4 regions of the Saccharospirillum sp. ABV4_185 genome follow, and region 1 is predicted to be linked to each of the others. Evidence: predicted binding sites of a transcription regulator. Region 1 holds the regulator's gene; each other region holds the start of a gene.
What was found. The regulator sigma-54, encoded in region 1, starts transcription at its own class of promoters, with help from an activator protein. The targets are predictions, from matches to a motif close to TGGCACNNNNNTTGCTNT.
Positions count from the first base shown of each region.

Region 1 (7,875 bases):
AATTTCACCGTCCAGGCGTGCGCCACCGGTAATCAATAATTTATCCAAGGTTTATTTCTCCGCGGCGGACCATTCATCCGGTGTGTAGAGGGCCATGGTGACGGCATGTATTTCGCCACTGGCAATTTTTTCGTTCAACACGCCGTAGATCAGCTGCTGACGCTGAACCGGACGCTTGCCGGCAAAGAGATCACCAACGGCACGAACAGAAAATTTGGCACCTGCACCGTCGACGTCGAAGTCGACATCCGGCAGGGCCGCGACCAGCATAGCTTTCACATCGTCGGCTGACATAGGTCTCTCTGCGTTGAATCCGATAAAAAGGGGTGGCGATTATACGGAAAGCGAGCGTAAATCGAAATGGAGAAACGGAGGTCGACCGACCTCCGTTTTATCGTGCGGTGTTTATTGAAATTGACTGGCTTCGAACGATTCGGCGGTGATGCGCTCCCATTCGTCGATGGTTGCGTCCAGATCACCACCCTGCTCGCGGTAGATCTGGTCAAACTGGGTTTTGAAGGTCACCCCCAGATTGATGCCGTTAAAAATCACGTTCTGCATTTTCCAGCCGTCAGAAGCCTGACTGTAGTAGACGCTCTGTACCATCGGGTAACGCTGGCCCTGCGGTGATACCGCTTCCAGCCGGACCCGGGTGTTGCGCACGCTATCGTCGTCATTGTCCTGATCGTCCACCAGACGCACTTCGAAGGCGCCAAAGTTATAGAGGCCACCCGCGTAGGTATTGATCATCGAACGCTTGAACACTTCCAGAAAACGCAGTTTCTGTTCATTGGTCGCGGTTTGCAGCGTATCGCCCATAATACGACTGACGATGACGGTGTAGCCGATCAAAGGTTCCAGCACCTCGGATACTTCATTCAGATAGGCCTGGCGATCACCGGCGTCGCCGCTGTTGTATTTCTCGACAACGGTCAACACCTGCTCAACACCGTCGATCACGCTCTGCTCGGCCGACTGACTGGGAGTAAAGGTCTCAGCCATCACTGTTGTGCTCAATGACAACCCAACACCGATCAACAGGGCCGACACCCTTCGCATGACACTCATTCATTTCTCCTTTCGGTATGCGCCACCTATTCTAAGGGCGAAGCGCTTTGGGTGCGAGATGCCAAAGGTCAGCAAAGATGATGCCGTGCACAGTTTAGACAGATCAGCTTTGTGGTAATCTAGCCCGCCAGTTCAGAACCCTTGGACAAGAAACGGTCTATGCACGCAACGATCAATTACCTGGAATCGGCTCAACGCACGCTGCGCCTGGAGATCGAATCTCTGCAATCGCTGGGCGCTCATCTTGATGCCGGTTTCGAACGCGCCTGTGATCTGGCACTGGCTTGTAAAGGTCGGGTTGTGGTCACCGGCATGGGCAAGTCAGGCCACGTTGGCAACAAGCTGGCCGCGACCCTGGCAAGCACCGGCACACCGGCCTTTTTTGTCCATCCCGGTGAAGCCAGCCATGGCGACATGGGCATGATCACCGGTGACGATGTGGTCATTGCCCTGTCCAACTCTGGCGAGTCGAACGAAGTCATCACTCTGATTCCACTGATCAAACGCCTCGGCGCCCGGCTGATCGGCATGACCGGCAACCCCAACAGCACGTTGGGTCGCTCTGCCGACGCCCACATTTATTGTGGCGTCGAGCAGGAAGCTTGTCCGCTCAATCTGGCGCCGACGTCGTCGACCACAGCAACCATGGTCATGGGTGATGCCCTGGCCATTGCGCTGCTCGAGGCGCGCGGCTTTACCGCCGACGACTTCGCCTTCTCTCATCCCGGGGGCAGCCTGGGACGCAAACTCTTGTTGAAAGTCGGCGACATCATGCACCGCGGCGACGCCTTTCCGGCCGTCGCACCCACCACGCCACTGCGCGATGCGCTGCTGGAAATGACCCGTAAAGGTCTCGGTCTGACCACGATTGTCGACGACAACGGCCAACTGCTCGGCGTCTATACCGATGGCGATTTGCGCCGCACCCTGGATGCTGGCATCGACTTGCATAAAACGCCGATCGCCGACGTGATGCATGCTGGCGCCAAAACCATCTCGTCCGAACACCTGGCAGCCGAAGCGCTGTTTGAAATGGAATCGCGCAAGATTACCGCTCTGGTTGTCGTTGATGCAGACCGACCGGTCGGCATCGTTCATATGCACGATATTTTGCGTGCAGGTGTGGCCTGATGCCTCGATTGCGTACGGTTCTGCCCATCGCAACCGCGCTCCTGGTGCTGGCCGCTATTATCTGGTGGCACCCGGCCGAAGCACCGCCGAGCTTCAATACTGAATTACAACTGCCGGAAGACCCACCGGATCTGTTTATCCGCACCTTCCAGCAGACCCGCTATGACACCAGTGGCCAGCCGAGCCTTTACACCGTGGCCAGCTCCTTTGCCTATTACCAGGACAGCGGCAACAGTCAGGTGACGGTCCCCACCGTGCGGCTGATTCGCGACAACGGTCCCGACTGGACCATCCGCTCCCAGGCCGCCACGCTGTTCAGTAATGGCGACGTTATCTTCGAAAATGCCGTCAGAGTGCATGAGCTGAGCGACCTGGCTCGCTGGGAACTGGCAACCGACTGGCTGCAGGTGACCGAAAATGGCGACTTCGTCAGCACACCTGAGCCTGTTAGACTCACCCAGGGCCCGCAGGTGGCCACAGGCGTGGGATTCAACGCCGATCTAACGACGGATGATCCCGTCCTTACTTTGCAATCCGAGGTAGCCATTCATTATGAGGTCGACTGATTCCAAGCGGCGCTGGCACAAGGCCTTGACCGCCGCCGCACTGTGCCTGTGCAGCAGCGCCGCTTTGGCACTGCCCGGAGATCGCGATCAGCCGATGACCATTCAGGCCGACCAGGGCGCTTTTCGCAGCGGCAGTGGCGAAGCGCATTTTCAGGGCAACGTTCACCTCAAGCAGGGCAGCCTGGAAGTCTGGGCCGATACCCTTGATGTCACCCGCGACCCGGCCACCGGTGTGATTGAATTTCTCGAAGCGCGTGGCGAACCGGCGCGCTACCAGGAACAGCCGGATGTTGGCGAGCCGTTGATCCATGTCGAAGGTCAGCGTATCGAATACCGGCCGCAGCAGGACATCATCATCACCGAAGGCGGCGGGCGCCTGGAGCAGAATGACAGCCAAATCACCGCTGAATACATCCAATACAATCTGGTTGAAGAAACGCTCAGTGTGCGCTCGGTACGCAGCCAGACAGAAAATCCTGAAGCGCCTCAGGCAACCTGGATCATCCAGCCAGGAGCGGTGGACTGAATGAGTTTATTGCACGCTAAACACCTGGCCAAAAGTTACCGCAAACGCCCGGTGGTACGCGATGTCAGCCTCAGCGTGGAGCCTGGCCAGATCGTCGGTCTGCTTGGCCCCAATGGCGCAGGGAAAACCACCTGCTTCTATATGATTGTTGGGCTGATTCCTGCCGACAATGGCGAGGTCTACGTCGGCGATACCGCTGTCACCAAACTGCCCATGCACGCCCGGGCTCGTCACGGTATCGGTTATTTGCCTCAGGAAGCGTCGATCTTTCGCAAGCTGAGTGTCGCCGACAATATTCTCGGCGTGCTCCAGACGCGCAAAGAATTGTCGCGCAGCGAACGCCATGATCGGTTGGAATCGCTGCTCGATGAGTTCAACATCAACCACATCCGCGACAGCCTGGGTATGGCGCTGTCCGGTGGTGAGCGACGCCGCGTAGAGATCGCCCGTGCCCTGGCCATGGAGCCGGCGGTGGTGTTGCTGGACGAACCCTTTGCCGGTGTCGACCCGATTTCCGTAGGCGACATCAAAGGCATCATTCATCATTTGCGCGATCGCGGCATTGCCGTATTGATCACCGATCACAACGTCCGTGAAACGCTCGATATCTGTGAAAAAGCCTATATCGTTGGCAACGGACATATCATCGCTGAAGGAACAGCTGAGGATGTACTCAACAACGCCACCGTGCGTGAGGTATATTTAGGCGACCAGTTCCGGCTATGACGGCAATATCCCCGTCAGGACTCGTTGTAATTAACAGGCCCAAAGGCGTATTAACACCTCTATGAAGACCTCCTTACAACTTAAAATGAGTCAGCAGTTGACGATGACGCCGCAACTGCAGCAAGCCATTCGTCTCCTGCAACTGTCGACCCTGGACTTACAACAGGAGATTCAGGAGGCGTTGGAAACCAATCCCATGCTGGAAGTTCGCGAAGACGACGGCGGCAACAGCAGCGATGGCGAACATGGCCATGCCAACACCAGCGAATCACATAATGGCGATTCACTGAATGGTGATGCTCTCAATGGCGACAGGGCCAAAGCCGAAACTCTGATCGACAATTCCGACAATCGCCAGGAAATGGAAATTCAGGAACACATTCCGGATGATCTGGCGGTTGATTCGTCCTGGGACGACATCTACACCCACACGCCAACCAGCCATGGTTTGCCCTCCGGCGATGACGATTTCAATTTCGAAAACGTCTACGGCACCACCGACTCGCTTTGGGATCATCTGAACTGGCAGCTCAATCTGACCACCATGACCGATCGCGATCGACTGATCGCCGAAGCCATTATTGAAAGCGTCGATGCCGAAGGTTATTTGCAGTCCAGCCTCGATGAAATTTTTGAAGGCCTGGACAAAGAATTGTCCAGTGAAGACGACCCCTTGGAAATGGACGAAGTGGAAGCGGTACTGCGCCGCGTTCAGCATTTCGACCCCGCCGGCGTTTGCGCCCGCGATCTGTCCGACTGTCTCAGCATTCAATTAAACCAATTGCCCGAAGAAACCCCCAGCCGACAGGAAGCGCTTAAGATCGTCAAAGATCATTTGGACCTGCTTGGCGCACGCGACTACGCCCAACTGATGCGCAAAACGCGACTAAAAGAAAACGACCTGCGCGACGTTATTCTGCTGATTCAAAGCCTGAACCCGCGACCGGGCAACCAGATTGAAAGCGGCAAAGACGAATATGTGGTGCCCGATGTCATGGTGCGCAAAGACATCAAAAACAATCGCTGGCTGGTTGAGTTAAATCCGGACATCGCGCCCAAACTGCGCGTCAATGCATCCTACGCTTCGATGGTAAAACGCGCCGATAATTCCAGCGACAACACCTACCTTAAAGATCATCTTCAGGAAGCACGCTGGTTCATAAAAAGTCTGCAAAGCCGTAACGAAACGCTGCTAAAAGTGGCGACTAATATCGTTGAACATCAGCGCGGTTTTCTCGAACACGGTGAAGAGGCGATGAAGCCGTTGGTGCTGCATGATGTGGCGCAGGCGGTCGACATGCACGAATCGACTATCTCACGCGTCACCACGCAAAAATACATGCACACACCGCGCGGTATTTTTGAGCTGAAGTATTTCTTCTCCAGCCATGTCAGCACCGAAGGCGGTGGCGAATGTTCGAGCACCGCCATTCGCGCCATCATTCGCAAACTGGTCGCGGCGGAAAACCCGCGCAAACCGCTGAGTGACTCCAAGATTGCCACCCTGCTTGGCGACCAGGGCATCAAGGTCGCCCGACGCACCATTGCCAAGTACCGGGAGGCCATGCACATACCTCCGTCAAATGAACGTAAGAGTTTGATTTAGATCAGATTTTCGAACGACTGCAGGCTTGAAGTAGCAGCCTCTCACCGCAAAGATTGAATCAGGAGCTAGACTGAAATCAGGGATAGCACTCAAGGAAGCCGGCCGACATCATGGCCTGAATCATTGTCACTGCATGAGGAGCGGACTATGCAAGTCAACATCAGCGGTCAACACGTCGAAGTTACTGAAGCTCTGCACGACTATGTTGCCTCCAAGCTGGAAAAACTGGAGCGACACTACGATCAGATTGGCAACGTCCAGGTGACGCTCAGTATTGAAAAAAATCGGCAAAAAGCGGAAGCTTCGCTGAACATCAAAGGGGCTCAGTTGCACGCCGATGCTGCACACGATGATTTATACGCCGCCATTGACATGATCACTGACAAACTCGACCGCCAGTTGCTCAAGCACAAAGAAAAAACGGTCGACCGCATGCACGGGAACTCTCGTTAACCATGATTCAACTGGACCAGGTCCTCTCATCCGAACGCGTCTATACCGGCGCGTTCGGTGTCAGCAAGAAACGCGTTCTGCAGAGTCTGGCCGAACGCTTGGCGGCTTCACTCGATGGTGTTGGTGAAGTCGATCTTTTCGATCAGCTGATTGCCCGTGAGCGCCTGGGTTCCACCGGTTTAGGCCAAGGCATTGCTGTACCGCATTGTCGTCTGGCGCAGATTGAACGCCCCATCGCCGCGCTCGCCAAACTCGACGAAGCCATCGATTTTGAATCTCCCGACCGCAAACCGGTCGACCTCTTGTTCGTGCTGGTGGTGCCTGAAGCGGCCACCGACGATCATCTCAATTTACTGGCCGCTGTGGTGGAACGATTCAACGACAGCGCCTTGGTGAAATCACTGCGCCAGGCCGCCGACAGCCAGACCCTTTATCAGCAATTTATTCAGGGCCTCTGATCGCCATGGCGCATCCCGATTTCCGGCTGGTCATCATCAGCGGACGCTCAGGGTCGGGCAAGAGTACCGTTCTGAACGCGCTTGAAGACGCTGGCTTTAATTGCATCGATAACCTGCCACCAGCCTTGTTGCCGGAACTGGTTCACTGGATGACCGCCAGTACTGCCCAGCCGGACGTAGCGGTCTGTATCGATGCCCGGGTCGCCTCCGATGCCATCAATGGCTTGCCTGCAATCCTTAAATCCCTGCCGCAAACGCTGCAGCCGGACATTCTTTATCTCGATGCCGAAGAAACCATACTGCTGCAACGCTTCTCCGCCACGCGGCGCAAACACCCGCTGACCAATGCCGATCGATCCCTGGCCGAAGCCATAGCGGTGGAAGGCGAACTGCTGGCGCCGGTGGCTAATCTGGCCAGTCTGAAAATCGATACCAGCGGTTTGTCGTTGCAGGAGTTGCGCGACCAGGTACGGCAACGGCTGATCGACAAGCCCGGCGGCATCGCCTTGCAGTTTTTATCGTTCGGCTTCAAACACGGCGTGCCTCGTGATGCCGATCTGGTGTTCGATGTACGTTGCCTGCCCAATCCCTATTGGGACAAATCGCTGCGCATGTTCACCGGTAAGGACGAACCGATTCAGAACTTTCTGCGCGCTTCACCGGCGGTGACCGAAATGTTTGAAGACATCCGTCGCTTTCTCGACCGCTGGTTGCATCAGTACGAAGCCAACCAGCGCTCCTACCTCACTGTGGCAATCGGCTGCACCGGTGGTCAGCACCGCAGTGTTTTTCTCGCCGAGCAGCTGCATCACACCTTTGCCAGTGGCAACGCCAACGTTCAGCTGCGCCACCGCGACATGGGAAACGATCAGGCGTGATTCAAGAACAACTCACCATCATCAACAAACTGGGGTTGCACGCTCGCGCTGCTGCCAAACTGGTCGGCGTAGCGGGTAACTATGAAAGCCGTATTACGCTGAGCAAGGATGACCGCGAAGCCGATGCCAAAAGCATCATGTCAGTAATGATGCTGGCCGCCAGCCAGGGCACCGACCTTGATGTGGAAATCGACGGCCCGGATGCAGCCGAAGCCTGGACCGCCATTCTGGCGCTGGTGCAGGATCGTTTTGGCGAAGACGAATAACGGGCTTGTGCCTGTTTTTCATTTCAGGATTACCGATCGACCTCTTTATTACGCTTTGAACTAAAGGCTACACTCCTCCTCGATCGCTCACCTCGGCAACCGGGACGCCCCATGCCAACCACGCCGCACCTGGAACAGCACGACTACGACCGCGCCGGTCTGTTGCAGGCGTTGGAAGCGGGTGATCTGGACCGGGT
Region 1 covers NZ_JBSWUW010000001.1:2,331,353-2,339,227, reverse strand. The annotation lists gene murA (UDP-N-acetylglucosamine 1-carboxyvinyltransferase) at 1-48, opposite strand, end outside; gene ACXAE6_RS10965 (BolA family protein) at 52-294, opposite strand; gene ACXAE6_RS10960 (MlaC/ttg2D family ABC transporter substrate-binding protein) at 406-1,068, opposite strand; gene ACXAE6_RS10955 (KpsF/GutQ family sugar-phosphate isomerase) at 1,228-2,199, shown strand; gene lptC (LPS export ABC transporter periplasmic protein LptC) at 2,199-2,765, shown strand; gene lptA (lipopolysaccharide transport periplasmic protein LptA) at 2,752-3,291, shown strand; gene lptB (LPS export ABC transporter ATP-binding protein) at 3,292-4,017, shown strand; gene ACXAE6_RS10935 (RNA polymerase factor sigma-54) at 4,079-5,623, shown strand; gene hpf (ribosome hibernation-promoting factor, HPF/YfiA family) at 5,771-6,076, shown strand; gene ACXAE6_RS10925 (PTS sugar transporter subunit IIA) at 6,079-6,534, shown strand; gene rapZ (RNase adapter RapZ) at 6,540-7,412, shown strand; gene ACXAE6_RS10915 (HPr family phosphocarrier protein) at 7,409-7,678, shown strand; gene mgtE (magnesium transporter) at 7,790-7,875, shown strand, end outside.

Region 2 (7,875 bases), 1.2 Mb from region 1:
GTCGCGGCCATGCCGTTGCCAATGATCAAGAGTTGCGGTGCAGCCATCTTTTTCTTCCACGCAAAAAAAAGACGCTCTTGGGTTTCCCCAAGAGCGCCAATGCTCGATACGCAAATCACAGTGTAAGGCCATTACAGCCCGCCTCTGACGAATTCAGCGGCGTTCTGCCATGACTGGGTTCTACAAAGCGAAGGCTGTGCCAACTTTTAGAAACCGCCTAAACAGGGGCTTTCCGGGGATTTTGACGCTTAACACTGGTCGGTTTTACCCCCGGTTGGCGCACCAAGGATGCACAGGGGTTGGGCCGGGGTGTGCAAAAAGAGGGCGAATTGGCAGCTGGTTAGTCGTCTTCGCGCAGCAGTTGAATGTCGCCTTCGGCACTGACCAGGACGCGCATCGGCTGGCAGCAGACTTCGCAGTCTTCGATGTAGTCCTGGGCTTCGTCGAGGGGTTCGGTAATCAGTTGAATACTGGCGCCGCAGTAAGGGCACGACAGAGCGGTGAGATCAGTGAAAAGGTCGTTGGCCATATTCAGTCCGCCTCGTCGGCGTTAAACAGCGGGACCTGGATGGCGGGATCAAGCTCGTCCGCCTCTTCCAGTTGGGCACCGCGGGCCAGGCGCAGTTTGCGAATCTGACAGTTGCGAATCACCTGACGTTTGGTAGCGGCATCGAGTTGATGCCATTGCTGACGTTCGGGGCGCGAGCGCAGGCAGCCGCGGCAATAGCCACGTGGCCCGGATTCGCAGACCCCGATGCAGGGGCTGGGAATGTCGAAAAATTCCAGTTGCTGCACAACGTTACCCTCGGTGATGCGTCGAGGATAACGCTGCAAGGCAGCTCAGGCCACTGCGCTGGTTTTTGCCGATGGCTTGGTGCCGCTGCGCATCGGCTCCACCTTGCGCTGCTTTTCATACAGAAAGCTGAGCACTTCCGAGCGTAAGCGGTTGTAGTCGGCGTTGGACGCCAGTTCCAAACGATTGCGCGGGCGCGGCAGTGGCACGTTCAGAATTTCGCCAATGGTGGCGGCGGGACCGTTGGTCATCATGACGATGCGGTCGGAGAGCAACACCGCTTCGTCGACGTCATGAGTAATCATAATGACGCTGTTACCGAGCCGCGCCTGAATCTCCATCAGTGAATCCTGGAGGTGGGCGCGGGTCAGGGCGTCGAGCGCGCCAAAGGGTTCATCCATCAGCAGCACTTCGGGTTGCATCGACAGCGCCCGGGCAATGCCCACTCGTTGTTTCATACCGCCGGAAATTTCGCCGGGCCTTTTGTGGGCGGCGTGGGTCATCTGCACCAGGTCGAGATTATGGGCAATCCAGTCGCGCATCTCGGCGCGGCTTTTGTGTTTGCGAAACACCTGCTTAACGGCCAGCTCGACGTTCTGCCACACCGTCAGCCAGGGCAGCAGGCTGTGGTTTTGGAACACCACGGCGCGTTCCGGGCCGGGCTCGGTGACTTCCCGGTTGCCCAGCAGCACGCCGCCATCAGTCGCCTGATGCAGTCCGGCGATGATGTTTAAAACGGTGCTTTTTCCGCAACCGGAATGGCCGATCAGCGAGACGAACTCGCCTTGCTGCACTTTTAGATTAACGTTATCGAGGGCTTTGAAGGGTCCTTTGGGCGTCGCAAAGTCGATGCCGACGCCGCTCAATTCGAGATGTGTCTGTGTCATAGCGATGCTCCGGTTGTGTTCAGCGTTGCTGGCTGGATTTATCCCAATCCACCCAAGCTTGCAGTTGCAGCATGATGCGATCGAGGCCGTAACCGATCAGGCCGATCACCAGCACCGCCACCATGATGCGCCCCAGCGAATTGGAACTGCCGTTTTGGAATTCATCCCAGACGAATTTTCCGAGACCCGGGTTTTGCGCCAGCATCTCGGCGGCGATCAACACCATCCAGGCGATGCCCAGCGACACCCGCAGACCGGTAAAGATCATCGGAATAGCCGAGGGAATGACGATGCGGCGAATATGCGTCAGCGCCGGCAGGCGCAGCACCTGGCTGACGTTGCGCAAGTCCTGGTCGATGTTGGCAACACCAACGGCGGTGTTGATCAGCGTCGGCCACAAACAGCACAGCGTGACGGTGAACATAGAAGTGATAAACGACTTATCGAACAGCGGGTCGTCAGTCACATAGACCGCCGAGACCACCATGGTCACCAGCGGCAGCCAGGCCAAGGGTGACACCGGCTTGAACAGTTGGATGATGGGATTCACCGCCTGATGCACCCGGTGCGATAGCCCGACCAGAATGCCCGCCGGTATCGCCAGCAGACTGCCCAGCGTAAAACCGGCCAGCACGGTGACCAGGCTGGTGCCGATCTGATCGAGAAAGGTCGGCTTGCCCGGATAATCGATCTTCAATGGCTCGAAGTCGGGATTGTCGGCCTGACGGGCGGCGTTTTGCTCGGCCAGACGCTCATAGAAGGCGGCTTCTTTTTCCCGCGCTGTTTCGTGTTCCTGCCACAGCGCGACCGACTGCTCGAACACCGTTGCCGGGCCGGGAAACTGGCCCAGAGAGGTGTTGACCTGGGCGGCACCGAAGTGCCACAGCATGATAAAGACGGTGAGGCCTAATATCGGCAGGGTAGCGGCCGCGACGGCGGCCATTGGATTCCAGGCGGGCAGCCGATCAAGCCAGCGCAGCCAGGGTTTGATTCGCAATTGTATCGTCATGACGCGCCTCGCTTGGCTCGCTTAAAGAGTCTGGTCGCTGCCCAGGCCAATCGGGAACTGGTCCAGATAGGCGTTGGGCTGGCGACCGTCGTAAGTGATGTTGTCGATAAACTCTGACTGCGGCGGTTTGTAGCCCGTCTCAGCCGCGAAATCGGGGAACTGATCGGCACTGAGCAGGCCCTCATTAATCAGCGATTCGGCGGCCTGTTGATAGAGGTCCGGGCGGTACACCTGGGCGGCGGTGTCCTGGTACCACTGGTCGCTCTGCGGCTGAGCGATCTGGCCCCAGCGGCGCATCTGGGTCAGATACCAGATCGCATCCGAGTAGTAGGGGTAGGTGGCGTTGTAGCGGAAGAAGACGTTGAAATCGGGCACGGAGCGGGTGTCACCGGCTTCATATTCGAAGGTGCCGGTCATGGAGTTGGCGATGACTTCAGCATCGGCGCCGACATAGGCCGGGCGTGACAGAATTTCTACTGCTTCGGCGCGGTTAGCGTTGTCGTCGGCATCCAGCCACTGCGCCGCTCGAATCAGAGCTCTGACCAGACGCACCGTGGTATTGGGGTTTTCCTCGGCGAATGCCTCGGTAATGCCAAACACCTTCTCCGGATTGTTCTTCCAGATTTCGTAATCGGTAATCACCGGCACGCCGATGCCTTTGAACACCGCCTGCTGGTTCCAGGGTTCGCCAACGCAGTAACCGAGAATGGTGCCGGCTTCCATGGTGGAGGGCATCTGCGGCGGCGGTGTGACGCTGAGCATCACATCGGCGTCGATCTGGCCGGAGGTATCGCCGTTGTCGGGGTCGTAATAACCCGGGTGCAGGCCGCCGGCGGCCAGCCAGTAACGCAGTTCATAGTTGTGCGTCGATACCGGGAACACCATGCCCATGTTGAATGCCTGACCACGTTGTTGGTAATCGCGCACTACTGGCTCGAGCGCGCTGGCGCTGATCGGATGAACCGGACGGCCGTCCTCGTGTGGTATGTGTTGCTTCATTTGCTCCCAGACGCTGTTGGAAACGGTAATGCCGTTGCCATTCAGGTCCATGGAAAAGGGCGTGATGATATTGGCCTGGGTGCCGTAACCGATGGTCGCGGCCAAGGGCTGACCGGCGAGCATATGAGCGCCATCCAGCTCGCCGGTAATAACACCGTCGAGCAACACCTTCCAGTTGGCTTGGGCCTCCAGGGTGACGTACAGGCCTTCGTCTTCGAAGAAGCCTTTTTCATAAGCGATGGCCAGCGGCGCCATATCGGTCAGCTTGATAAAGCCGAGCTTCAGCGCGGGTTTTTCTGGCCAGCCGAGTTCGGCCTGAGCGCTGGTAGTGATAAGTAGCGCGGTGATGGCGGCGAACAATCCAGCTTGCCAACGTCGTGCGAACAGCAGTGTCATGAATCTCTCCCTCGGGTCCGATTTTTTTCGGGCAAAAAAAAACGGCGCCTTCACCGCGTGAGCGGTAATGGCGCCGTTGCCAGTCGTTGCAATGCAGGATGTCGGGGAGCGTTGGGGTCGGGGTCGTATGCAAAGACGACGGTGACAACACCGTGGCGTCGAAGTCAAAAACGCTCGCCGGAATCCTGAGAAAACAACCTTAGGTTTTCTATCGAAGACCTGGACATCTTTGGGTTCAACCTGTTCACCCCGCCGATGTCTCAGCTTCTAAGGCTGTTAAGCGAAGCCTGTGCCAACTCAGTTCAATGGATGGCCAACTGCTTGTTTTGCAGGAGATTAATAACCAGAAGGCGCGTCGATCAGCCTGGCCGTTATCGACAATGTCGCACCAAGAACGTGCTGTCAGTTAAGCCTGTGCACCAGGAAGTGAATCTGAACAACAGAGCGCTTGGCAAGCCGAGGCCTTTATCCCATGCTCTGGTTTAAACGGATTACCGCGGATGATTAATGAAATACCCAGCCCAATTTCCCGCCCCTGCTGACGCCAGTGAACGTCGCTCGGTAGCGGCGGTTGTTGCCTATCCCAATGACGATCAGACGGCCAGCCAGTCACTGATGGCAGCGGCACGCAATAACATGAGGTTAGTGGAAAGCGTGCAGATTGAGCCAAGAACGGCGGGCACCTTTGAGGTACCGGCCGGGCATTTTTTCCGCATCGTTTCAACCGAAGGGCCGCAGGTCGGTGATCTGAATCTCTGGCATCAAGAGGATTTAAAAGAAGCCTTTTACAGCGGTAAAACGCGCGCTTTGCAGGGCACTCATCTGAGTACTGGCGATCGGTTATGGAGTCGCTTTCCTTATTTGCGCCCACTGGCAACCATCAGCGCCGATACGCTCGACTGGTACGGTTGGGACGATGAAGGTTGCAGCGTGCACGATGTGATTGGCACGCGTTGCGACCCTTACACCGAGCATCAATTAACGGGTCGGCATTATCATCATTGTTGTCATTCCAACCTGACGCGCGCCTTGGCGAAATATAAAGGTTGGTCGTTTGAGCAGGCTGAGCCTTATGTGCACGATGTGTTAAACGTCTTTATGTGCACCGGCTTCAGCCTCGATACCCATCAGTACATTATGAAAGCCAGTCCGGTGCGGCCGGGCGACTATTTAGAGTTTTTTGCTGAAGTGGATCTGCTCGGTGCGCTGTCGGCCTGTCCGGGTGGCGATTGCAGCGCCAGTCATTCCAGTGACGCGGCCGCCTGCTATCCGTTGCTGGTGGAAATTTATCGGCCGGATGTTGCGGACCTAGCAGGTTGGCAAGCGCCGTCGGTCAATGGTTATCGAGCCGACGGCTAGTGCTTACCCGCAGTGTTTACCAGGCTTTGTTTTTTAACTCAGCCAGACCCTCAGCGCGGCTGATAACTGGTTGATAACCCAGCTCAGTTTTTGCCTTGCTGATGTCGAGTGTGACCTCAACAGCAGAGGTCGCCAGCGACTGCCGGGTCACCGGGCCACGAATCACACCGCCGCTTATCCGGCTGAGAAAATCACCTCCGGCCGCCAGCGTTTTCAGTAGCCAAAAGGGCACACTTTTGTCCGGGGCGCTGATGCCTTGGCTGGCCAGCAGGTCGGTGGCGAATTGACGAAACTCAACGGGTTCGTCGTCGGCAATAAAATACACCTCGCCATTCTTTCCATGCGCTAAGGCGCGCTCGATACCGACACAGAGATTGTGAATATGAGTGGTGGACGTGCGGTAGTGACCACCGTCGATCCAGGCCAACTGTCCTGACACAGCGGCATCCACCAAATGCGGCAGGGCGGTGGTGTCGTCGCGTCCCCAGACAAACCTCGGCCGCACGACGATGACCTGAAAATCCTCACTGGCAAAAGCCAAAGCCTGACGTTCGGCGGCTGCTTTGCTGCGGCTGTATTCGCCAATGGCTTTTGCTGGAATCGGCTGATCTTCATTAACGTTGCGCAATGCTTTGCCGGTCAGCAATACCGATTCGGTGCTGATATAAAGCGCTTTGTTAATGTCCGCGCGACGGGCGTTGTCGAGCACATTGCGGGTGCCTTCAACATTGGTCTGGTATTGCGCTTTGGATCGGTTGTCGTGATCGGTATCGGCCGCGGCATGAATCAGTACCTGGCAGCCGGCCATAACCTCGGCCAGATTGGTGTCGAGTAAATCACCACGGACGGCTTGGGCGCCGAGCGCTTCGACACTGGCTGCGGATTTATCGCTGCGTGCCAGGGCAACTACCGAGTGGCCCTGTGCGATTAAAAAACGAATCAAATTGCGGCCGATGTAACCACTGCCGCCGGTTAAAAAATAAGACGTTGTTGTCATCAATCAATGCTCTAAATATTGGGTTCAGTTGGGTTTGGCAGCCTTGCCGGGCTGGCTGTTAACCAGCCATTCAATGTCGCTGATAATTTCGCGGCGCTCATCGTCGGACCAGTGCAGGTAGTCAAACGACTCCAGCAGTTTCAGGCCTTCCAAAGCCAGATAAGCCAGACGCGCACCGCGTGGGTTGCTGGCGGTATCGAGCACCGACGCCAGGGTTTGTTGCTGGTTGGTCTGCACAATGCCGCGCAGTGTCTGGTCTTGCGCCAGCGCTGCGCATAACTGCAGCGCCACGGCACCAAACTCTTCGGGAAACGGCTGGCTGGCGGCGTTGATGCGGCCGCGAATGGTCGGGCTGTCGACGTCGCCCAGTGCGTCGATCTGGCTTTGGTTAAAGGCGTTGTCTCTGTCGGTCGCGCGTTGCACCACCGCCGCAATCAGCGCCTGTTTGTTTTTGTAGTCATAAAGCACCGATGCCTTGCTGACGCCGGCCTGGGTCGCCACGGCATCGAGTGTTAAACGGGTCGCGCCATCGCGGGCGACCACGGCTTCGGCGGCATCGAGGATGCCTTGCTGATCAATGCTGCGGGTTCGAGCCATGCTGTTTCTCCATTAATAACCAACCGGTCGGATATTAATTGAAAGAAAAGCGCTCTGCAAAGATTTCCGGTGTCGTTTTGTAGGGATGCCGGCCTGGCTATTGGCAACGGGGCTGGCGCGGCTTAAGGTGTCACCCACTGAGACGGGGTCCGACTTTAGTCGGTGATAGGAGGCAGGATGTGGCTGGGTGGAGTGAGTCGGTTGGCGCAAATGCCGCAAAGCGGCGACCGCCATCATCACCGTCATCATCAGGTCGTGCTAGGCTTTGAAGGCGCTGCCGATTTTGAGCTGGACGGCACCGGCGGTGAGCAACTGCGCATAGGCGGCGGTTGTCTGGTGCCGACCGAGTGCGGCCATGCCTTTCAGGGCCTGGGTGACAACCGCATGCTGGTGCTGGATTTCGATCTGGACAGCGCTATCGACAGTCGCATCGACCGGGAAATGCTCGATCGGCTGTTCGATCGACCGCACTATTTCCAACTGGACGACCATTTCAACACGCTACTGAAAGCCATGGCGCACGAACTGGACTTGCACGGCCAGGATCCGCAGATGCAGCAACACATCAGCGCCTTGCTGTTGCACAGTCTCTACCAGCGTCTGACCGGCCGAACGCTGCGGCCGCAAGAGAGCCCGGGCCGGCTCGATATGGAGCGCATCGATCAACTGATCAAACAGCGCCTGCAAGACAAAGTCTCGGTCGCCGAACTGGCCCAAACCTGCCATCTCAGCCTCAGTCAATTCCATCTGCGTTTTCGCCAGACCACTGGCATGACACCCTACCAATATGTGATGAAGCACCGTCTCGACCAGGCCGTCTGGCTGCTGCGCTGCTCGT
Region 2 covers NZ_JBSWUW010000001.1:3,503,709-3,511,583, reverse strand. The annotation lists gene ACXAE6_RS16695 (NAD(P)/FAD-dependent oxidoreductase) at 1-47, opposite strand, end outside; gene ACXAE6_RS16690 (zinc ribbon domain-containing protein) at 341-529, opposite strand; gene ACXAE6_RS16685 (DUF1289 domain-containing protein) at 532-834, opposite strand; gene ACXAE6_RS16680 (ABC transporter ATP-binding protein) at 841-1,680, opposite strand; gene ACXAE6_RS16675 (ABC transporter permease) at 1,700-2,623, opposite strand; gene ACXAE6_RS16670 (CmpA/NrtA family ABC transporter substrate-binding protein) at 2,711-4,084, opposite strand; gene ACXAE6_RS16665 (urea carboxylase-associated family protein) at 4,592-5,443, shown strand; gene ACXAE6_RS16660 (NAD-dependent epimerase/dehydratase family protein) at 5,460-6,440, opposite strand; gene ACXAE6_RS16655 (TetR family transcriptional regulator) at 6,465-7,037, opposite strand; gene ACXAE6_RS16650 (helix-turn-helix domain-containing protein) at 7,215-7,875, shown strand, end outside.
Region 2: ACXAE6_RS16670 (CmpA/NrtA family ABC transporter substrate-binding protein) is a predicted target of sigma-54. The motif match lies at 4,362-4,379, and genes of this name have one in related genera.

Region 3 (7,875 bases), 530 kb from region 1:
GATAATCAGGTGTACTAACTGCTCAGACAGATCCACCGTCGAATCTTCCAAAGAGGCCGATTCGATGGTGCCCAGCGAGGCCGTTCCCGGCTCACCGATCACCGCATCACCGGATTCAAACCCTTCAACCCACTCGGTGTCACCCACTGGAATCAAGCCTTCGGTGTTGGCGAAGGATGCCAGCGCCACCTGACCCAGCTTCAGCGCTTCGCCGTTGGAGTAACGGGCGTAGATGATGCCGGCGTCGTCAATCTCCAGGTCGGACAGTCGGCCTGAGGCGTAACCGTCCTGCTGCAGATTGTTGTTGGCGAAGGTGCCACCGTACTGAGTGGTGCCATCGAACGAGATCGCAAAGTTCGAGTTAAAGTTCGGGTCCGGAATCGGCAAGGCACCGCCCTGAGCTTCCGGTTGACCGATGTAGGCACCGGTCGGCTTGCCGGTATCGGGGTCGATCGGCTTCCAGTTGGAGATCAGGAAGTCACCGGTGCTTTCCTCGTTCAGGGTACCGTCGGCATTAAAGAACAACTTGTGCGATGCCAGCGTCGCCTGGGTGTTCTCCGGGAACGGCAGGTTGGTGTTCGGATCACCGACATTCTCACCATCGACCTGCAGATACACCGTCCAACTGCTCAGCGAGTTGGGGCGATTCGGATCGGGCGCATCCTTCACATAGAAGAAACGCATTTCGTGCTCGTTACCGATGGAGTCGAAGATTCGCAACGCCCGTGTTTCGTTATAGGTATCGGAATCATCCGGGTTGAACTCGTTAATGGTGTACGGCTCGAACGCATCTTCACCCAGGCCGTTGAACAGACCGGCCACATAGGGATCCGGCTCCAACATGGTATAGCCTTCGTTGAGGATGATATCGACGGAACCACCAATGCGCGCATTGGTTTCCGCGTCGGCATTGCCACCCAGCACCACCGGTGCAGACCCCTGAACACCTTGTACTCGCAGGCTATCGGTCACCGTCGGTGATTCAATGCGCACCGAGATGTCGATACCGGTGCTGGAGGTCAGAACCACATCGCCGGTTTCGGTATCGAATTCGGCGGTGATGCTGTTCAACGAGGTCTGCTGGTACTGATTGATTTCAGCCACCATCGCTTCCAGGCTGTTCGCTTCAATCACCTGACCGTTGATGTAGATATTCATGTCGCCCGAGTTGACGTAGTTCTGCGACATCAACCGCACTTCGGTTTCCGCCGAGGCGTCCACACCTTCGTACTCGCTCAACTGGGCCGCGATTTCACCGGCAGTCGAGCCTTCGGGAATGGTGACCAGCTCGCGCTCATCGGCCTCTTCGTTGTAGATGACCACACCCTGTTCCGGGTAGCCGTTAGTAACAGCAGCTTCACCCAGCACCAGATAATCACCAGCCACCGGCGCAAATTGCAGCAAGCCGTACATGGCTTCCACGGCCAGGTCATCACCCGGCGCGCGGATGTTACTGACCGAGATTTGCGACGGTTCACCTTCGACCGTGGCTTCGAGAATCAACTGCTCATTACCGGCATCGTCCTGTATCACCCGGGCGCGCACACCGATGTAGTCCTCATCCGATACCGCCGCCAACTCACGGTTGATGGCAGCCGCCAGCTGATCGATGGAGCGGATGTCTTCGCTCAGACTGATTTCCACGGATCCGGAACGATTGTCTTCATCCGGCAGCGGAACGGTCAGGTTGATGCGGAAGGAGTTTGACCGATCAATGGGATCTTCACCTTCGATCTTGGTAGCGCTATCCATGCCCAAGGCTTGCAATGCCTGCACCGAACCATTGATGTCCAGATCCAGCGGGAAGTTACCGATCTCAGTACGCTCAAACACCAGACGTCCATTGACCTGCGACGCCACCACTTCACCGTTCAGGATGGAGTTGGTGGAAATCTGCTGATTAATGGCCGCCACCAGATCTTCAATCTCGGTGTAACTGCCCGGCGGAATGATGATGGTTTGGAACGCACTGCCATCCACCGACAGAGAGAATTCGTTGTTCGGCAGAATGGTCGAGTCACCCGGATCAAGCGTCGGTGCTGGCGAAGACGTCGATGCCAAACCCAGAACTTCAAGATCGAAGGAAGTGGTGGTGGTTGAACCCGCCAAATGAGTGATGGTAATGCCGTTCGGGCCAACACCAGCAACCGTGCCCGCTTCGATGATCAGCTGGTTGGTGGCGCCGTCAATGCTGACGTTCGCTACGTTGGCACCCAGTGCACCATCAATCGCCGTCTGCAGGTCGGCGACAAAAGCGGCCTGAGTCGGCCAGCCGCCCGCTGGGACGGTGACGGTAACACCCGTTGCCGAATTACTGCCAACCGCAATACCAAAGGCAAAGGAGTTACCCGCTTCCAAGTCACCAAAGGGCAAGGTGTTATCGAGGAAGTTCAGCGTACTGGAGCTGGTCAGGGTCGAGAAAGTGCCCGGCGTCAGGCTGTTATAGTCAAGCTCTGCCTGCGTATTACTGATTAAAGAGGCGGCCTGACCCGGATCGGACGTCAGGTCAATGGAGCCACCATTGGCAAACAGATCATTACCTGGAACGGGCGCAACAACCGATGGCGACAATTGCTTGTCGAGAGTATCCAGACCGAAATACTCCAAGGCAAAGACCGTACCGGTAACGTCAATATCAGCGGTACCAGCACCCGGGTTGTTCAGACGATCGAAGACGATGACGCCGTTATCATTGATGGCACGAATTTCACCGGTCAGACCCGCAGTGGCCGTAATCTGAGCATTAATCTCCTGCACCAGTTGATCAACGCTGGCATAGACACCCGGTGTCAGCGCGGCCATAGCGATCGGCGCACCGCCGTCGAGGCTGAACGACAGCGTATCGTTGGGATCAAGACCCTGGGTCACGGCAGGCGGGAAGGTCGAGTTCGTGGTCAGACCTAAATCACGCACATCGACCGAATTGGTAGTCGACCCCAGAGCATTGACAACAATATCGGTATCACCGACTGCCGCACCGGTCGCGGTGATGGTCAGACGGTTAGCACCAGTGATACTGGCCGCCACGTTCAGACCCGCACCGGTGAATTCGGCGTTAACCGCGGCGACAAAGGCTGCTTGGCTCGCAAAACCGCCACCCGGAACCGGCACGCTGATGTTCGTCGGTGTGCCGCCAATGCTGATCACAAAGTCGATATTGGTAGGCGTGGCAGAGCTGTCGAGGAAGGCACCGCCGCTAGGGAGAGAGTTCATATCACGACCACCGGTCAAAACAGTCGGGGTCGCGGCGTTCACGACCTCAAGACCCGGCTCGGTGGTGCCAGAAGCCATCATGGTACCGTTCTGGAAGTTCAAGTAGTTATCACCAGAAAGGTTACCCACGTTGTCGACGATGCTGACAATCGCCGTGCCATCGGTGGCGTAAACGCCCGATGTCTGGAACGATAAACCGCCGTAGTCGTTAACTGTGGCTTCAATTTTGCCGCGCAAACCGGAGTCACCGGTAATGGACGCATTGATGGCGTCAACCAGGTCGTAAACATCGGTATAAACCTGAGCCGAATCAAACGGCTGAATGGTGCCGGTGACGGTATTGTTCGTTCCCGTGATATTCGGGCCGCGCAGTTCGATGTCCATGGTGAACGAGGCTTCCACCGGAGACGGCTGCCATGGGAACGGCACACGTGGAATACCACCAATCAGTTCGGCGTTGGTACCAGCTGTGGTCGGTGAACCCACGGTGTTCAAAACAGTGGCGGTATCTTCAGTCGGGCCGACCTGCGCTGAACCGATGGCCAGACCTTCGGTGGTCAGGATGGTGCCATCTTCCGCCAGCACCTGAGCACCGGCAGGAACGTTTACCTTAGCATCCACCTGGTGAGTACCACGTGGCGGCTGGTTGGCTTTGTCGACGCGCAGATCGGTCAGCACACCGGTGTTGATGTCACCACCAGCGGTCACACCGTAGCCTTGCAGCTTGGCGTCCTGGTTGCTGACGATATAGCCCTGTTTATCGATGCCGAAAATACCGGAACGGGTGTAGGAAATACTGCCGTTGGGGTATTCGGTGACGAAGAAGCCTTCGCCGTCGATGGCCATGTCGAGCGCCGAGTTCGTCTGGCTGATGTTGCCCTGCTCAAACTTCTGGCCGACATTCACCACCTTTACACCGTAACCAACCTTGTCCTGGCCGTAGCCGATAAAGGATGAGGTATAGGCATCGCCAAACTCCGCACGGCTGGCTTTAAAGCCGGTCGTACTGGCGTTGGCAATGTTATTACCGGTGATCTGTAAGTCCTTGTTGGCGGCCGCGATGCCGCTAAGACCTGTCGTAAAGCTCATCGTATTGCACCTCGCACTGCGCTGTTACAGAGCCAGAACCCGCGTTGCCGCCAAGTTCGTTCCTAGTGTTTCATTCAATTGAGCCGGACCAGCCGGCCCGGCCATCAATAAGCGCTGTTGATCTGGAGCACGTCTTCCATGGTGATGACTTTGCCAGCACCTGCCAGATTCAGCTGGATTTCACCGGCACTGCCGAGGGTGACCGAATCGACGCGTGAACTCATGTTCAACTCAATCTCTTCCTGCACTCCCGCCACACTGCCGAATACATCGAAAGAATATTCACCTTGCGGATGAGGAATGATGTTGCCGTCCTCGTCGGTTTCGAACTTGTCGTAATCGATCTCAACCAGCGCACCGTTGACTTCCAGATTGGCACCATCCCACTTCATGGTGGCCGCTCCCGCTGGCAGATTATCCAAAGGCACATCTTCAATCGTTTCGCCCTCGGCATTGGTGATGCGCAAGGTCATGTTGGAGGCGCCACGAGGCACCTCAATCAAGCCGTACACCAGATCACCATGCTGCAGAATACTGGTGTCCTGGCCGTTAACGGTGACCGAGTTTCCGACCAAAGCCGTCGCCTGCAAGGCTTGCGATGAGGTAAAGGAGGCCGACATGTTTTCCAGGCTGGAGGACATATTCTCGATGCCTTCCACCGTCGAGAACTGGGCCAGCTGGGCAACGAACTCAGCGTTATCCTGCGGATCCAGCGGGTTCTGGTTTTTTAACTGAGTGATCATCAGTTCCAGAAACTCGTTGCGACCCAGTTCATTGCTGTTGGTCTTCTTTTCTTTCTTATTGCCGATGTCGTATTGGTCCAGCGGTGAGCTGCCTGATACGTTGTTGACATCCGCCATGGTGAAACCTCGCTGTAAAAAAACCGGCTAGCGACTAGCTGGTAATTACTGACCCATCGTCAGCGTTTTCTGCATCATCGTTTTGGCTGTATTGAACACCTCAACGTTCACACTGAAACTGCGCGACGCTGAGATCATGTCAGCCATCTCTTCCACCACATTGACGTTCGGGTAATAGACATAACCGTCTTCGTCAGCGAAGGGATGGGTCGGTTCAAAACGGATATCCAAAGGCGCGTCTTTCTCAACAATGGCGCGCACCTTCACACCCTCACCGACATCGTGTTCCAGGTCGACCGGCGCCAGAATGTCGCGCTCGTGCCAGGGCTGCTGCAATTGCTGGAAGATCGGCTTGCGCGCCCGGTAGGTCTCGTCAATGCTCGAGCTCACGCTCTGGGCGTTGGCCAGGTTGGAAGCGGTGGTGTTCAACCGCACTGACTGAGCGGTCATACCGGTGCCGGAAATATTAATGACGTTGCTTAATGACATCCTTATTGCCCTCTCAATGCGCCATCAAGGCCCTTGAACTTGCGGTTGAGGAAATCAAAACTGGAGTTGTAGTCGATGGAGTTCTTGGTGAACTCAGCCTTCTCGACGTTGGGGTCGACGGTGTTGTCATCGATCGACGGCTGGTATGGGAAGCGGTACAGCAGTTCGCTTTCTTCGCGTACACGGCCGGGAATGTGAGCGTTGTCGGTGCGGTTCACTTCCAGGCTTTTGCTGCGCTCGACTTCGCCACGCAAAATCGCCTTGAAGTCGATATCACGCGCTTTGAAGTGAGGGGTATCGGCGTTGGCCAGGTTGTTGGCCAATACCTGAGAACGCTCGGCGCGTACCAGCAGAGCGTTATCGTGAATCCCGAGAGAGTTGTTGAAACCCAGTGCAGACATCGCGCACCTCTTTGCCGCTTTTAGTTCAGATGCAGAACTTATTGCAAAGCAGGTGCCAATTTTATTTTTCTTTATTTATCAGTGGGTTAGACGTTTTCGGCGGGAGCTGGACCGGCATACCGGCAAGGCTTGGCCGTTGCCGGTATGCCGCTTGATGGGATCAGCGTTTGCGGTAAATGATGCCCGGCCGGCAATGCACCATTTCGTACAGATCGCCCAGGCCGTTTACCGCCTCGGAAGCACCGACCATCAGATAGCCACCCGGGTTCAACGTGGCGTGAATGCGGGTCAGGATGTCGCGCTTGAGGTCAGCGGTAAAATAGATCAATACATTGCGGCAGAAGACGATGTCGAACTTGCCCAACAGAGCGTAACTGTCCTGCAGATTGATAGCGCGAAACTCAACGCGTTGAGCAATCGGCGCTTTGACTTTCCAGCGTCCGGCCGGAGTTTCTTCGAAGTGGCGCTTCAATCGTTCCGGGTCCAGACCACGACCAATGGCCAGCATGGCGTATTCCGCGGACTTGGCCGCATCCAGCGCAGTGGCCGAAATGTCCGTGGCGATGATCTTTTCGCCGGCACTGAACACCCGGTTCTTCTGCTTATACTCTTCGATCATCATCGACATCGAGTAGGGCTCCTGCCCCGTCGAGCAGGCAGCCGACCAGATACGCAGCGGACGACTCGTCTTCTGCTGGAAAAACTCAGGCAGCAACTGTTCTTCCAGAATACGGAATGGGTGGATGTCCCGAAACCAGAGGGTTTCGTTGGTGGTCATAGCGTCAATAACGGCCGAACGAAGCGACTGCCCGCCTGGCCTAGACATGGCAGATACCAGATCGGTCAGATTATTGATGGCCGCTTCTTGCAGTATTTTTCGCAAACGACTGGAAACGAGATACTGTTTACTGGCCCCCAGACAAATACCACTGTGCTGTTCGAGGTAATCACAGAAGGCTTCATAGCCCTGGTTAACGTCAACCATTAAAGCCTCAGCTCCTTCATTGCAGTCGTGGGCCGATCAAAAATCAGCCTTCCCGGCTGATGGTTGCACCGCTTCATAACTCTCCTTCAACGGCTGGTAATTCGCCACCCAGATTGGTCACCCGTTCGATGACCAACTGAGCCAGCATATCCGGCTGGAATTTGGCGAGAAATTCGTTAGCACCCACCTTTTGCACCATGCTCTTGTTGAACACACCACTCAAGGAGGTATGCAAAAGGATATAGAGGCCTTTGAGTTTATCATGGGCGCGGATGTGGGTCGTCAGCGTATAGCCATCCATTTCCGGCATTTCAATATCGGAGATGACAATCGGGTAGCGTTCAACCGGGTCCACGCCTTCATCCACCAGACCCAGCAGATGATCCAGCGCTTCGCGACCATCGTTCAGGGCCACCACCGTCAGGCCGACCTGCTCCAGCGTTTTGGTCATCTGCTTACGGGCAATCTTGGAGTCATCGACGATCAACACCTGCTTGGAGACGGCGGCACTGGTGGCTGCTTCGGTAATGATACCCTCGCTGATGTCTTCTTTCATCGGTGACACATCGGCCAGGATGCGCTCCACATCGATGATCTCAACCAGGTTATCTTCGTGTCGCGTTACCGCCGTCAGAAAATGCTCGTGACCCGAGCCTTTGGGGGGCGGCTGCACCTCTTCCCAGTTGATGTTAATGATGCGCTCCACACCGCGGACCATAAAACCCTGATTGCGCATGTTGTATTCGGTGATGATGGTGAGCTTATTGTGAATGTCGGTCAGCGGTGCCTGGCCGATGGCCAGGCTCAAATCCAGAATTGGAATGGTACCGCCGCGCAC
Region 3 covers NZ_JBSWUW010000001.1:2,857,210-2,865,084, reverse strand. The annotation lists gene ACXAE6_RS13620 (flagellar hook-basal body complex protein) at 1-4,302, opposite strand, end outside; gene ACXAE6_RS13615 (flagellar hook assembly protein FlgD) at 4,407-5,162, opposite strand; gene flgC (flagellar basal body rod protein FlgC) at 5,208-5,651, opposite strand; gene flgB (flagellar basal body rod protein FlgB) at 5,654-6,052, opposite strand; gene ACXAE6_RS13600 (CheR family methyltransferase) at 6,213-7,037, opposite strand; gene ACXAE6_RS13595 (chemotaxis protein CheV) at 7,111-7,875, opposite strand, start outside.
Region 3: flgB (flagellar basal body rod protein FlgB) is a predicted target of sigma-54. The motif match lies at 6,093-6,110, and genes of this name have one in related genera.

Region 4 (7,875 bases), 590 kb from region 1:
GTAAAAAACCCGTCTAAATGCCAATACAGCGAACGAAACTCTTCGGCGCTCATATCCCGATCGACCAGGCGCTTCCACTCGCTTTTCAGACGCGCAGATTCTTCCTTTAACGCACCGGCCACCGGCATGCTTTCTTCGACCAGATCCAAGGTGGTATTGGCCGCTTTTTCCGTCAAAGTAACGACATAACCCAGTCGGTCAGTGGCTTCGGACATTTCCGAAAGCTCCTGCACGCCTTCACCAGGCTTGGCATCAATATGAAAGTTGGTGATGGCGCTGTGCAACGCTCGGGTGAGCCGGCCGACTTCCTGATAGAGCCCCCGATCACGCGCATCCTGCAATTCCTGGAGCGTTTCCAGCGCCGATTCGGTTTCCCCTGCTTCAATACGCTGATGCAGTTCTGCGGCCTTTTCTTTCAATAAATCGGAAAAGGTAGTTCCGGCATAATGCTCGGTCCGGGCCTGTTGTAGCTTAGCCAGAATCGCAACCGCTTCGTCCATATTCTCGTGCTGCACCTGCTCCAGCAGAGCTGGAACCATGGCTTTAAGCGCATCTAGAAACTCAGGAGATAATTTTTTGTTGTCTGGATCAGCCATAACGGCCTCTTTGGTCAACCCTTAACACCGGCTATCAGCCATCTACCCGTTCGAAGATTTTATCGATCTTCTCTTTCAAGGCGGCCGCAGTGAACGGCTTGACGACATAGCCATTAACGCCTGCCTGAGCAGCAGCAACGATCTGATCGCGCTTGGCTTCAGCGGTAACCATCAAGACGGGAATGGATTTCAGACGTTCGTCCGAACGAATTTTCTTGAGCAGTTCGATACCGGTCATACCCGGCATGTTCCAGTCGGTTACCACAAAGTCGAAATCGCTGCTTTGCAACATCGGCCATGCACTGGAACCATCGTCCGCTTCGTGGGTGTTACTGAAGCCCAGGTCGCGCAAAAGATTCTTAACAATGCGCCGCATTGTTGAAAAATCGTCGACAACCAGGATTTTCATGTTCTTGTCCAAGATGACCTCCTCTAGCCTCACCCGACAAACTGCTTACTGTCTTTATGATAGACGCTGGTAACCGGCTATCCAGTCTTGAGAATGCCTTTTCACTGACCGTCGTGGCTCTAAGCGCTAACTCAAGCCCAATTGTGTTACCACAACTGCGAATGAGAGCACCCACAAGACTCGTCAAGGTCTGTTGGCATCTGTATCGACCGGTGATCGCGATAGTTTAGAGCGTCCGGAAGCCGACTAGTCTACCCCAACAGCGGCCGTGATACAGCCTGACTGAAAGGGCAAATACAAGTGGCTACCACTCGCTCATACGGGCACGCAGGCGCATGGCGGCCTGGGTATGGATTTGACTGATGCGGGATTCACTGACGCCCAGAACAGCGCCAATTTCCTTGAGGTTGAGCTCTTCGTCGTAATACAGCGACAACACCAGTTGCTCACGTTCTGGTAACTGCTTGATGGCGTCAGCCAACTGGTGATTACGCTGGTCAGACTCTACTTCCGAATGCGGTGCCAGGTGCTGGCTGTTACCCACCTGGTAATCCTGCAGATCACCATTGCCCTGCTCCATCAGCTCTTCAAAGCTGAACAGACGTGAGCCTTGAGTGTCTTTGAGCAGGGAGTAGTAGTCGTCCAGACTCATCTCCAGCACAGCGGCTACTTCCTGATCCTGGGCATCGCGGCCTTCACGCATTTCAATTTCGCGAATAGCATCGGCAATGCGGCGCGAATTGCGGTGTACGGAACGCGGAATCCAGTCACCCTTACGCACTTCATCGAGCATGGCGCCGCGGATGCGAATGCCGGCGTAGGTTTCGAAACTGGCACCCTTGGTATGATCGTAATTCTGTGCAGCCTCAAACAAGCCGATCATGCCCGATTGCACCAGGTCTTCCAGCTGTACGCTTTCTGGCAGACGAGCCAGCAAGTGATGGGCAATGCGCTTGACCAGCACACCCTGCTCGTTTACCAGGCGGTCGTAATCGACCTTTTTTTCGGTCTGATACATAGTGTAATGCTGCACCGACATGTCAGGCGACTCCAGTAGTCCCCTGGACCAGCCGCTCCACAAAAAATTCGAGATTTCCCCGAGGTGTGGTTGGCAAGGGCCAGGTCGCGACCTTCTGGGCCAGTGAACGATAAGCGATCGCGGCTTTGGACCGCGGATACGCCTCGACAACGGCCTTCTGGCGCTGGACGGCCTTACGTACCGATTCATCCATGGGTACTGAGCCGACATATTGAAGCGTCACATCTAAAAAGCGATCCGTGACCTTCGATAATTTATTGAACAGCGCCTGACCTTCATTGGGCGTACGGACCATATTAGCCAACACCCTGAATCGATCCATCTTACAGTCGCGGTTCAACACCTTGATCAAAGCATAAGCATCGGTCACTGACGTGGGTTCGTCAGTCACTACGATCAGTGTTTCCTGAGCGGCGCGAACAAAGGACGTCACCGTCCGCGAAATACCCGCGGCGGTATCGACGATCAATACATCCATATCGTCGCCCAGATCACTGAATGCACCGATGATACCTGCGTGTTCCTGTTCGCCCAGGTTGGCCATGCGCTGGGTGCCAGACGAAGCCGGAATAATGCGAATGCCACCGGGGCCGGGTACCAGGATATCGCGCAACTCTGCCTCGCCAGACAATACATCGCCGATATTGCGGCCGGACGAAACGCCCAGCAGCACATCAATATTGGCCAAGCCCAAATCGGCATCCAGCAGCACCACTCGCTTGCCCTGCTCTGCCAATGCGACGGCCGTGTTGACGGACACATTGCTTTTACCCACGCCACCCTTACCACCGGTGACGGCCAGTACCTGTATCGGTTTCAAACCACTCATTCGCTCGTTTAACTCCGTTGGCCCAGTATAGGCAATTACCATCGTCTTTGATGGCCCTGTGTCAGCTCGCCTGGGCAAGCCCTGGGCGTGTTTCATCCAGCGCGCGCGCCAATCGCTTCACCAGCCGCACCGGATCGACACTGTCAATATCCTGCGGGATGCGCTGACCATCGGTGTTGTACCACAAAGGCCAGCGGTGACGCAGCAAGCTGTCAAAAACACTGCCAAAACAAGGCGCTTCATCCAGCTTGGTAATAATGGCGCCCGCCAGATGTTGACTCGGAAACGCCTGAATAAACTGGTTCAGACTGTCGCTGTTGGCGGTCGCCGGCATCACCAGCACGCTTTGAATGCGCGCATCCAGACCGGTATCGATTACCTGCTCACGCCACTGACGCAACGCTTCGGCGCTGCCGCTGGTGTCGATCAACACCAGATGATAATGCGCCAGCTCTTGCAGTGTTTCCGCCAGGCTATCGTCTTCACCGAGGGCGCGATAATCCACACCCAGAATCTGACTGACCGACGCCAGGGTATCCTGAGCCCCCAGCTGGTAACAATCGGTACTGACCACCGCCACCTTGGCATGGCCACGGCGCTTGACCGCGCGGGCCGCCAGCTTGGCCAGCGTTGTGGTTTTACCGGCGCCGGTGGGGCCACAGAGTGCCACCACGCCACCTTCGGTCAACGGATCGAACACCGGTACCGACAGGCCAGACGCCAAGCGTGCCAGCAGACGACGCCAGTTGGCATCCAGAGCAGCATCGCGGTTGTAGTGGCGCAACAGCGAACGCTGTACCGATTCACCCAACCCCAGGGCGCGCAAACGGCCTTCCAGTTTTTCCAGCTGAGGCGTTTGTGGCCCCACTACCGGCGCCTGTAGAAAATCGCTTTGCTGTTTGAGCATTTGACGCAGACTGTCGATTTCCTGACGCATCAACGTCATCAACTCCTGGTCGGACTGAGCGCGCAGTTGGGTTGGCTGAGCCTCTGCTTTCGGCGTCGGCCGCTGTGCCGCCTGCTCGACACGCTGCTCGGCTTCCATGGCACGTGCCAGGGGAGAATCCAGTGTCTGATCGGCAGCAAAACTGCTGGTCGCTGAGCGGTCCGGTGCCAGATCACCAAAGGCAGCACGACTGTGCGGCGCCAGATTTTCCAGCAATCCCTTCAGGCTCTCAGTATCCAGCTTGGGCTGGCCATCGTTCTGGCGCGGATGTGCCTTGATAATGGCGTCCGGGTCCGGTGCGGCCGGTCGGTTGGCTTCAAAGCGAGCGAATTCAGCCTCATCGACACCAGCGACAATCTCGGTGCCCTCGGGCAGTTTGCGCGTCGACAGAATAACCGCTTCCGGCCCCAGAGCCTCGGCAACCTGCTTCAGCCCAACCTGCATGCTGGCAACGACAAAGCGTTTCACTTTCATCGATTTATCCTCACTGACCGCCTACCGTGGCCACGATGGTGATGTGTTTATTATCCGGTATTTCCTGGAAACTGAGGACCTTCAATCCCGGCACGCCGTGGCGAACAAAGCGCGCCAACAACATACGGATCGAACCGGAGACCAGCAAAATGGAGGGCTTGCCCTCGCCTTCCAGACGTTGCGACGTCTCTTGCAAAGATTGCTGCAGTCGCTCGGCCATACCCGGCTCCAAGGTCACACCGTCAAGATTTCCATCATTTCCGGCCTGTTGAACTGTCTTCTGCAACAACTGTTCCAACCCGCGATCCAGAGTGATCACCGGTATTTCACGCTCGTTACCAACGATGCCCTGGACGATCATGCGCGACAGTCCCATCCGCGCTGCGCCCGTGAGAATGGCGATATCCTGGCTCTTCGGCTGTAAATTGGTCAGCGACTCGGCAATGGTCCGCAGGTCGCGCACCGGCACTTCTTCCATCAGCAGGTTCTGCAACACCTTGAGCAACTGACTGAGCGTCAAAGTATTGGGCACCAGTTCTTCGGCCAGCTTGGGCGATTTTTTGGTCAGCAGATCCAGCATCTGCTGGGCTTCTTCATGACCGAGCAGTTCATAGGCGTGCTGATGCAGCAGGTGATTAACGTGCGTCGCCACCACCGTACTGGCATCGACCACGGTGTAGCCGAGCGTCTGGGCGCGATCACGCTGCGTCGACTCAATCCACACCGCTTCCAGACCGAAAGCCGGGTCCTGGGTCTTGATGCCATCGAGCGAGCCGAACACCTGGCCCGGATTAATCGCCATATCGCGATCCGGATACACCTCAGCTTCAGCGATACCCACGCCCATCAGCGTCAGCCGATAGGCATTGGGCATCAGATCGAGGTTGTCGCGGATATGAATCGACGGCACCAGAAAACCCAGATCCTGAGACAGCTTCTTGCGAATGCCTTTGATGCGACCGAGCAATTGCCCGCCTTGCGAGCGATCCACCAGTGGAATCAGGCGATAGCCCACTTCCAGTCCGACAATATCGACCGGTTGCACATCATCCCAACTGAGCTCTTTGGTATCACTTTCAGAGCTCGCCACCGGCGGCGCGCCACCGGGTTCGACCTTACCGGTTTTAGCGCTCGCCCCAGCACCACTGGGGGCCGGCGCACCGGGCAAGAAAGATTCACCGGCGGCAACTTTTTGGCGGTAGACAATAAAGAGCGCACCGATCAGACAGATAAACGCCAGTGACAAAAACACGAAATGCGGCATACCGGGCAGCACGCCCATGACACCGATCAGAAAAGCAGCGATGCTCAGCGCCCGAGGCGTGGAGAACATCTGATGCAGAATCTGCTCGCCCATTTCCTGGCTGTTGGAGTTGCGCGTCACCATGATGGCCGCGGCAACCGACAACAACAGCGACGGAATCTGTGCAACCAGACCATCACCAATGGTCAGCAAAGCATAGCGTTCCACCGCCTGACCGAATTCCAACTGATGCTGCAACATACCGATGGCCAGGCCACCAAAGATGTTAATCGCCAGAATCAGAATACCGGCGATGGCATCACCGCGAACAAACTTTGACGCACCGTCCATGGAGCCATAGAAGTCGGCTTCCTGGGCGATCTCAGTGCGGCGGGTTTTGGCGGTTTCGGCATCGATCAGGCCGGCGTTCAGGTCGGCGTCAATTGCCATCTGCTTACCGGGCATGGCATCGAGGGTGAAACGCGCGCTGACTTCCGAGACCCGGCCGGCGCCCTTGGTGACCACGACAAAATTGATGATCATCAAAATGGCAAAGACGATAAAACCAACGGCGTAATTACCGCCAATCAAGACCGCACCAAAAGCCTCGATCACCTGACCGGCAGCGTCACCGCCTTCATGGCCGTAGAGCAACACCACCCGCGTCGACGCCACGTTCAGCGCCAAACGCAATAAGGTCGCGACCAGAATGATGGACGGAAAGACGGCAAAGTCGAGCGGACGCAGTACGTAGATGGTTACCAGCAACACCACGATCGACAAGGCGATGTTAAAGGTGAAAAAAGAGTCCAGAACAAAGGGCGGTACCGGCAGCGTCATCAGGCCCAGTACCAGCAGCAACATCAAGGGCACACCGACGACGCGCTGCGTCATCAGTTTGGCATTGGTGCGGGTGGAGCTGAGAACGGCGCCGCGATCGAGACCGCGTACCTGGGTTCCCAACCCTCTTACATTATCGAGGAAAGCCATCTGTCAATAATCAGGCGAATCTGTAGGTTCACCTTGGTGTTTGCACGGATCGGGCCAGAATGCGATGGCACTCTCAAATTGTTCGGAACAGCGTCACAACCGAGCATGACTTATTGCTGCGGAGGCGGCTCGTCCTCACGCAGATCGTCAGGAATCGGGAAGTCAGGCTTGGCTTCCGGCTTGGGCGCACGCCCTTTGCGCCACTGATCAATTTGATAGACGTAAGCCAATACCTGAGCCACAGCGATGTACAACCCTTCCGGGATCTCATCGCCAATCTTGGTGTGGTAATAAACCGAACGCGCCAGCGGTGGAATTTCCATCACCGGTATTTTGTATTCGTTGGCGATTTCACGAATTTTCAAAGCGGATTCATCGATACCCTTGGCCAGCAGAACGGGCGCCGGCATAGAGTTAGGCTCATACTTCAGCGCGACCGCAAAGTGGGTCGGGTTGGTGATAACCACATCGGCGTCCGGCACATCCGACATCATGCGACGGTTCGCCATTTCACGCTGCAACTGACGAATCTTGCTTTTCACCTCAGGCTTACCTTCGGTGTTCTTATATTCTTCTTTGATCTCCTGCATGGTCATACGCAATTTTTTGGTATGACTGTATATCTGAAAAGGAATATCCAGCGCAGCAATAATCAAAGTACTGGAGCAGATAATTAAAAAGGTCCAGGCCAGCAGTACGACCGCATGTTTAATGGCGGGTTCGGTCGGCTCAAACACCATCGACAGAAAATCGTTTTTCAGGCCGAACAGTGCAATAACGGACACCGTGCCGACCACCAAAACCTTGCCCCAGCCTTTCAGCAACTCAACCAGCGCATTCATCGAAAACATCCGCTTGATACCTGACAGCGGATTAATGCGGCTGGCTTTTGGCGCCGCAGCTTTGGCCGCAAAATTCCAGCCGCCCAAAGCGATGGGACCAACGATGGCGGCGACTAATAACAACGCAAAGACCGGCACCAACGACCAGAGTGCTTCAAAGATCGAAGCTTCCAGATAACGCAGCGCAACGATGGTGTCCCAACTGGCTTGACGATCGAAACTGAAGGTGAACTTCATGATGCCCAGCATCGACTCGCCGACGCTGGGTCCGAACAACAACATACTGACAGCACCGGCTAACAAGACGGCACTGGTGTTCAGCTCACGCGAGCGCGCGACATTGCCTTCTTCTCGCGCTTTCTGGAGTTTTCGTTCCGTGGGTTCTTCGGATTTCTCCTGGGAACTATCGTTCTCTTCTGCCATGACGTCTTACCAGGCCATTAAGTTGCGCATAAAATCGACATGAATGCCGACCAGCTTTTGCACCATGGGATAGGCCGCCCAATA
Region 4 covers NZ_JBSWUW010000001.1:2,920,405-2,928,279, reverse strand. The annotation lists gene ACXAE6_RS13890 (protein phosphatase CheZ) at 1-596, opposite strand, end outside; gene cheY (chemotaxis response regulator CheY) at 631-1,005, opposite strand; gene ACXAE6_RS13880 (RNA polymerase sigma factor FliA) at 1,310-2,023, opposite strand; gene ACXAE6_RS13875 (MinD/ParA family protein) at 2,046-2,873, opposite strand; gene flhF (flagellar biosynthesis protein FlhF) at 2,935-4,293, opposite strand; gene flhA (flagellar biosynthesis protein FlhA) at 4,304-6,526, opposite strand; gene flhB (flagellar biosynthesis protein FlhB) at 6,637-7,791, opposite strand; gene fliR (flagellar biosynthetic protein FliR) at 7,798-7,875, opposite strand, start outside.
Region 4: flhA (flagellar biosynthesis protein FlhA) is a predicted target of sigma-54. The motif match lies at 6,566-6,583, and genes of this name have one in related genera.